One region of the Mycobacterium malmoense genome, then DNA from elsewhere that is predicted to be linked to it. Evidence: riboswitches for the same ligand, from Rfam matches in the RefSeq annotation. Region 1 holds a riboswitch; the other holds the start of a gene.
The links. Region 1 has a riboswitch for cobalamin ahead of K3U93_RS05715 (PPE domain-containing protein). Riboswitches for the same ligand answer to the same signal wherever they lie in the genome.

Region 1 (3,411 bases):
CGAGGGCACCCAGAACTACCTGTGCGCCATTCAGGCCGCCGGGGTGCTGACCGGGCTGGCCATCACGGCCACCTGGCCCGGCGGCTGGTGGTTCGACCCGATGATCGGCCTTGCCGTCGCCGGCATCGCGGTGTGGCAGGGCATCCGCTCCTGGCGCGGCCACTCCTGCGGCTGCTGACCGAAGGCGTCAGCCGTCGGGTGAGGCCGGGTCGTCGCCCCAGGTGCTTGGCATTCTCGGCGTGAGCGGGCCCCCGCCGAACCCATCGTCCGGCAGCGTGATCAATCCTGCCGCGGTACCGGCGAAACCGGATGATCCCGCACCCGAGGGCACCGCCGCAGGCTCTGGCTCCACATCCATGTATTCGTACCCACGGCCGAGCTGTTTGACCTTCACCCGCCGCCGCGGCCCATCCGGAGCCCGTTCCTCGCCCGGCGCCGCGGCCGCCGGGGCCTGGGCGTCGTCGAGTTCGGGCAGCTTCTTCGGGCGTGCGCCGGCGGCCGCCGCCCGCCGGGCGCCGGCGGTAAGGCCACCGACCAGGTAGGAAAAACCTTCCAGCGTGACCACCGGTGGTGCCGATGGCGGTGGCGGGGGGCCGCCGGGCGCGGGAACCGCGGCGGCCGCGGCGGGCGCGGGAGCCGGCGCGGGGGTCGGGGCCGGTGCCGGAGTGGGGGTCGGGGTCGGTGTTGGTGCCAACGCGGCGAGCGCAGGGGTCGGGGCGATAGACGCGACAGGGATGCCATACAGCCCCGCCAATCCCGCCAAGCCCGCCAGGCTGCCCAGGGGGGTGACGGCCAACGGCGCCAGCGGGACGGTCAACAGCGGCAGAAAGGCCGGGATTAACGCAACAGCTTGCTCGAGCAGGGTCTTCAGCAGCGCGATGGTGTCGGTGATGATCGTGCCAATGGCTTCGACGCTGGTGAACATCAGGGTGAGACCGATGGTCGCGGGATTACCCGAGGCGAACGCCGCCGCAAGGTCCGCCCCTATGAACGCGAACGTTTCCGACAGATAAGCGACATAGGAGCCGACATCCATCGGGTAGCCGAGGGCGAACGCGATGTTGAACGGGTTGAGGAAGACTAGCGGGTTGCCGAGCTCGGGCAGCCACGGGTCGAATCCGGAAAATATCGATTGCAGGTAAGGGTCGTTCAGCAGGGCGTCTATCAGCGGCTGTAAGAAGTTGTTGTAGAAGTCGGTGTATCCGATTTGCTGGAGCCATTGTTCGATTTGGGACTCCTGGTCGGGAGGTAGCGACTCGGCGGAAGTGGCCGCCGGCGCATTGGCTTTCACGATCTGCGGGGCCGGTGTGATGTGCGGCGATGTCGCCACCGCTGCGGTGGCAACACCGTGATAGGTGCCCATCACGGTGGCGGCCTGGATCCACATCCGCACATAGTCGGCCTCGTTCAGCGCGATCGGAATCGCGTTGATGCCAAAGAAATTCGTTGCTATCAACGCCGCGTGGGTGGCGTGGTTGGCGGCCAACTCGGCCAGTGTCGGCATGGCCGCCAGCGCGCCGGTGTAGGCGGTGGCCGCGGTCTCGTGCCGGGCGGCCATCGCGGCGCTGTCGACGCTGGCCTGCGTCAGCCACGCCAGATAGGGCACATGGGCGGCGACGTAGGTCTCGGCCGTCGGGCCGTCCCAGCCGCCGGCCTGCACGGCGCCCAACAGGGCGGTCAATTCCTCGGCGGTTTCGGCATATTCGGCGCTCAGCGAGTTCCATGCCGCGGCGGCCGCCAGCAGCGCACCCGGCCCCGGGCCGCTGCTCAACAGCGCCGAATGCACCTCCGGTGGTGCGGCCATCCACATGGACGTCGGTCGGCTCTCTCGGGGTCCACCGCCCCGGGTCGCGGGATGCGACGACGCGAGTGTCCTGGCTCTCGGATCGCCGCTCGCCTCGCCTTCCAGCCGGTGGCCGTGGCTGCTGAGGGTCGCTCCCCGATGACAGTGGCGGGACGGCGCCGGATTTGCACCGGCTTCCTGCATCGTCGTCGCCTTACGGGCGACATTGTCGCACGCGGCTAAGTCGCCACTAGTCCAGGCGGTACCGGATCAGCCGGGAGCTGTTGGCCACCACCGCCACCGACGACGCATTGTGCAGGATCGCGGCCAGCACCGGGGACAACGCGCCGCCCGCGCCGATGATCAGCCCGGCGGCGTTGACGGCGATGGACATGCCGTAGTTCTCCCGGATCACATCCACGGCCCGCGCGCCCAGGTCCCGCACGTCGAGCAGGCGATGCAGGTCGTCGTTGGCCAGCGCCACGTCGGCGGTCTCGACGGCGACGTCGGTTCCGGCCAGCCCCATGGCGATCCCGATGTCGGCGGCGGCCAGCGCCGGGGCGTCGTTGATGCCGTCGCCGACCATGCCGACGACGAAGCCGTCGCCTTGCAGCTCGCGCACCACCTCGAGCTTGTCCTCCGGCATCACCTCGGCGCGCCACTCGTCGATCCCCAGCTCTTCGGCGACCACCGCGGCGATGTCGGGATGATCACCGGTGAGCATGACGATGCGGCGAATGCCGTTGGCGCGCAGCTGTATTAGCACCTCAGCGGCCTCGGGCCGCACCTCGTCGCGCAGGCTGATCAGCCCCACCAGGGTGCCGTCCACCGCGAGCAGCAGCGGCGTCTCGGCCTGGCGCCGCAGCTTGTCCACCCACTCCTGCGCCTTCTTGGACACCTTCACCTTTTCGGCGCGCAGCAGTGATGGGCTGCCCAGCAGCAGGGTCCGGCCGTCGGCCCAGGTCCGCATGCCCAGGCCCACCAACACCTCGCACTCCTCGTGCGGCGGGATGCTGATGTGGCGTTCCTCGGTCGAGCGGATCACCGCCTCGGCCAGCGGATGACGGGAGTGGATCTCCGAGCTGGCCGCATACGCCAGCACCCGCTCCGGATCCCAATCCTTGTGCATGGCAACGATATTCGTAACTACCGGGCGTCCGACGGTCAGCGTTCCGGTCTTGTCGAACACGATCGCGTCGACCCGGCCCGCCTGTTCGAGGTGGGATCCGCCCTTGATCAGGATGCCGCGGCGCGCGCCGTTGCCGATCGCGGCGCTGATCGCGGTCGGGGTGGACAGGCCCACCGCGCACGGGCACGCGATCAACAGCATGGTCATCGCGCGGCGGACGTCTTTCGTGATCGCCAGGGTGATCGCCGAGACGATGAACGAGGTGGGCACGAAACGGCGGGAGAAGGTTTCGCCGACGGTCTGGATCGGCGCCCGATCGTGTTGGGCCTCTTCGACTCTGGCGATGATGCGCCCGATGGCGGTCTGGCTGCCGACGGCGCGGGCGCGCACCACCACCCGGCCGCGCACCACCACCGAACCGGCGTGCACGCGCGAGCCGACCAGGACGCTGACGGGCAGCGTCTCGCCGGTGATCGCGGACTGGTCGACGATCGCCTCG
Region 2 (3,411 bases), 2.4 Mb from region 1:
GATTTCTCCGGCCCGCAGCGCGGCCCGCGCCTTGCGGATCGCCGAGGTCTGCGGGTAGGAGCCGATCGTCGTGGTGGGCAGCGGCGGCAGGTGCAGCCGCGCGTCCTGACTGGCGCGGCGCTGCGCCGCGTCGCCGCGGTGCGCACCCGACGCGACGATCGAGTCGATCCGTGCGCGGACCCGGTCGTTGTGCAGCCGAGGATCGCTCTTGCGCGAGGCCACGGCGGCATTGGACGCCGCGATCTCCTCGGCGACCGCGTCGCGGCCCTCGTGCAGTGCGCGCGCCAAAACGACGACCTCGTGCACCTTTTCGGCCCCAAACGCCAACCAGCTGCGCAGGTTGTCGTCCAGGCCGGTCTCGGGCTCCAGCGAGTACGGCACGTGCATGGTGGAACACGACGTCGAAACCGCAACCGTGGCAGCGGAACCCAGCAGGGTCGCCAGCTTGGCCAGCGCCGATTCCAGGTCGGTGCGCCAGACGTTGCGTCCGTCCACGACGCCGGCCACCAGGGTCTTGGTAGACAATTCCGGAATACCCGCCACCGCCGTGTCGGCACCGGCGACCAGGTCGACACCGATCGCCTCGATGGGCGTGCGGGCCAGCCCGGCCAGGGAATCGCCGGGGTCACCGAAGTAGGTCGCGACGTAGATGGCGGGTCGGTTGCTCACCGAGCCCAGCGCGTTGTACACGGCCTCGGCCAGCGCGGGCGCGTCGGGGGAGATGTCGGTGACCAGCGCCGGCTCGTCGAACTGCACCCACTGGGCGCCGTTGTCGGCGAGCAGCGACAACAGCTCGGAGTAGATCGGCACCAGCTCCTGGAGCCGCTCGATCGGCGCGCCTCCGCCGTCAACGCCCTTGCTCAGCAGCAGGAAGGTGACCGGCCCGACAACGACCGGCCGGGCCGGAATCCCTTGCTCAAGAGCTTCTTTCAGCTCGGAAAGCACCTTGTCCGGGTGTAGGGCAAACTTCGTTGCGGGCTCGATCTCGGGAACCAGGTAGTGGTAGTTGGTGTCGAACCACTTCGTCATCTCCAGCGGCGCAACCTCGTCGTTGCCGCGCGCTGCGGCGAAGTAGCGGTCCAGATCGTCGGAGATTTTCGCCACCCGGGTCGGCAGCGCGCCGAGCAGAACCGCCGTGTCGAGCACCTGGTCGTAGTAGGAGAAGGTGTTCACCGGTACCGAGTCCAGGCCGGCGGCGGCCAGGCCCGCCCACGTGTCGCGGCGCAGCGTCGCGGCGACGGACTCCAGCTCGGATCGGCTAGTACGGCCGGCCCAGTAACCCTCGGTCGCACGCTTGAGTTCGCGTTTGGGGCCGATGCGCGGGGAGCCGGTAACCGTGGCGGTAAATGCTTGAGGGGTCACGTTTTCGTCCTTCAATCGAGCGGGGTGGTCACCGCCGGCGGACGCGCAGCCGATCCCGTTGTCGGTGCGCACCTCCGGCACACAAACCGCAACGGCGACGGCCAAACGCCCATTCCACGAGGCGATGAGCCCGCCGGACGCGGCGCGCCCGGCACAGCCGGCAGGTCTTCGGACTCGCAGGCGCGCACCGGATGGTGCTCCTAATGGCCGTCGCTTCCCGGTCGTGGTCGACCAGTGCTTGTGACGGCGGTCGTTCCTGCATACCGCTGCGGGACAGTCCCGGACTTTCACCGGGTTCCCTCTCGCGATGCATGTCTAACATGTCTCGCTCGATGCCGACGCCGCGTCATGCGGCGACGACAGACCAGCTGTATTTTGCATTTTACTCTGCTGGTCGGATGGCCCGAACCCGACGGGTCAGCTTGTCAGCGCGGCGGCGATCGGGACGTCACCGTTGTTGAATTCGATGGTTCGGCGGATGGTCGAGTCGTCCTTTAGAGCGGCGGCTACGACGAGCGCGACGTCGGCTCGTGAAACCTCGCCTTTTCCCTTGCCGAGGATGATCCTGCCGGTCGCCGGTTCGAGGGTGAGTCGGCCAGGTCCCAGCACCGTCCAATCCAGGTTGCTGGCGCGTAGGTGGGCATCCGCCGCCGCTTTGGCCTCCGCGTACGCGAAGAACGGATCATCCCGCGGTACGCCATGATCCGGGCCGGCACCGAAGTACGACACCATCACGAACCGCCGCACGTTCGCCTGCGCGGCCGCATCGATCACCCGGATCGCGGCGTCACGGTCGACGGCGTAGGTTCGCGCCGGATTGCCGCCGCCCGCGCCGGCGGAGAAGACGACCGCGTCGTGCCCGGCCAGCAGATCGGCCAGCGCATTCGCGTCGAGCTGCTCGATATCGGCCATAACCGGGCGGCCACGCTCGGACAGGCTAGCCGCGACGTCGTCGGAGTGGTCAGGATTGCGGAAGACCGAACTCACCTCGTCGCCGCGCTCGGTCAGGATGCGTGCTAGTTGCAGCGCGACCTTTCCGTGGCCGCCGATGACGACGATGCGTGCCATGCCCCGACGCTACGTGGGTTGGACGCGGTGTTCGCATAGTTCCTCGAACACCTGCGGTTCGCCGTAGGTGAGGGCGCCCGGCGAGGCGACGACCTTGCCCACCCGGCATGGAATGCGCCCGCGGTTTGGAGTCGACGTCCGACGGGCCGGTGAGCTGGACATATCTACGGAGAACTTGTGCTCGTGGCATTTTCGAGAGGTGTTGAGCGATCACCGCGGGAACGTGCGGCTCCGCAATCCTCATGAAGGTGAAAAACTCCTGGTAATCCCGTTGTACATGCGCGCCACAGCGAACCTCATCCGCCGCTATGGTAGTTCAATATGAAAGTACCCTTCGGTAACGCGCCACTCCATATTTACTCCCGCACTCAAGATAACTATCGCCGCGACAATGTAATTGTTCACCAGAGCGTACAGAAAGCTCTTGTTTTTGCTGGGAGATAGTGCTTCGCGGCCGACGCCGACACGGCCAGGCCATGCTGGTCGTACAAGTGCTGCTCTCAACGGCAGCAAGCACCGCGACCATGACCATGACCATCACACAATGCACACCTAGATCTTCGGCCAATAGATCTGCGACAGCCCGGTATCGGCCAGCGACAGAAAACCCTTCCCGCACCGCCATTAGCCCAATTTACGTAATAATTTCTGTGCATTTCTGACGGCTTTGCCGATAATATATATCTCCACAGTTAAGTGCTGCTTTCGTTGTCACGATTCGCTCAATGTATTCCGTAGGTACGTTTAACGCGTCGTTATCCAGAATTGTACAAAGGAGATGGTCGTGGACCTCGCAGCCCGCCCCCACATCACCGCTGGAGTCGCCCTGGCCAGCGCCGCTATCCTCGCCGCCGGTCCCATGGCCCAGCATCTACCCGACACACACCTGGCTCAACACCTCCCCACAATGAGTGTGTCCGACATCCAGCTCACCGGCGCCGCCGATAGCATGGTGGACCTGCTCTCCGGCGTAGAAAACGA

Region 2: linked by a shared signal. The riboswitch ahead of metE (5-methyltetrahydropteroyltriglutamate--homocysteine S-methyltransferase) and the one ahead of K3U93_RS05715 (PPE domain-containing protein) in region 1 are both predicted to bind cobalamin.

What each region holds. Positions count from the first base shown of each region.
Region 1 is NZ_CP080999.1:1,213,479-1,216,889, forward strand. It holds gene K3U93_RS05710 (cation efflux transmembrane domain-containing protein) at 1-178, shown strand, start outside; gene K3U93_RS05715 (PPE domain-containing protein) at 188-1,810, opposite strand; cobalamin riboswitch at 1,848-2,027, opposite strand; gene ctpC (manganese-exporting P-type ATPase CtpC) at 2,034-3,411, opposite strand, start outside.
Region 2 is NZ_CP080999.1:4,109,339-4,112,749, reverse strand. It holds gene metE (5-methyltetrahydropteroyltriglutamate--homocysteine S-methyltransferase) at 1-1,362, opposite strand, end outside; cobalamin riboswitch at 1,515-1,735, opposite strand; gene K3U93_RS18790 (SDR family oxidoreductase) at 1,780-2,430, opposite strand; gene K3U93_RS18785 (hypothetical protein) at 3,209-3,411, shown strand, end outside.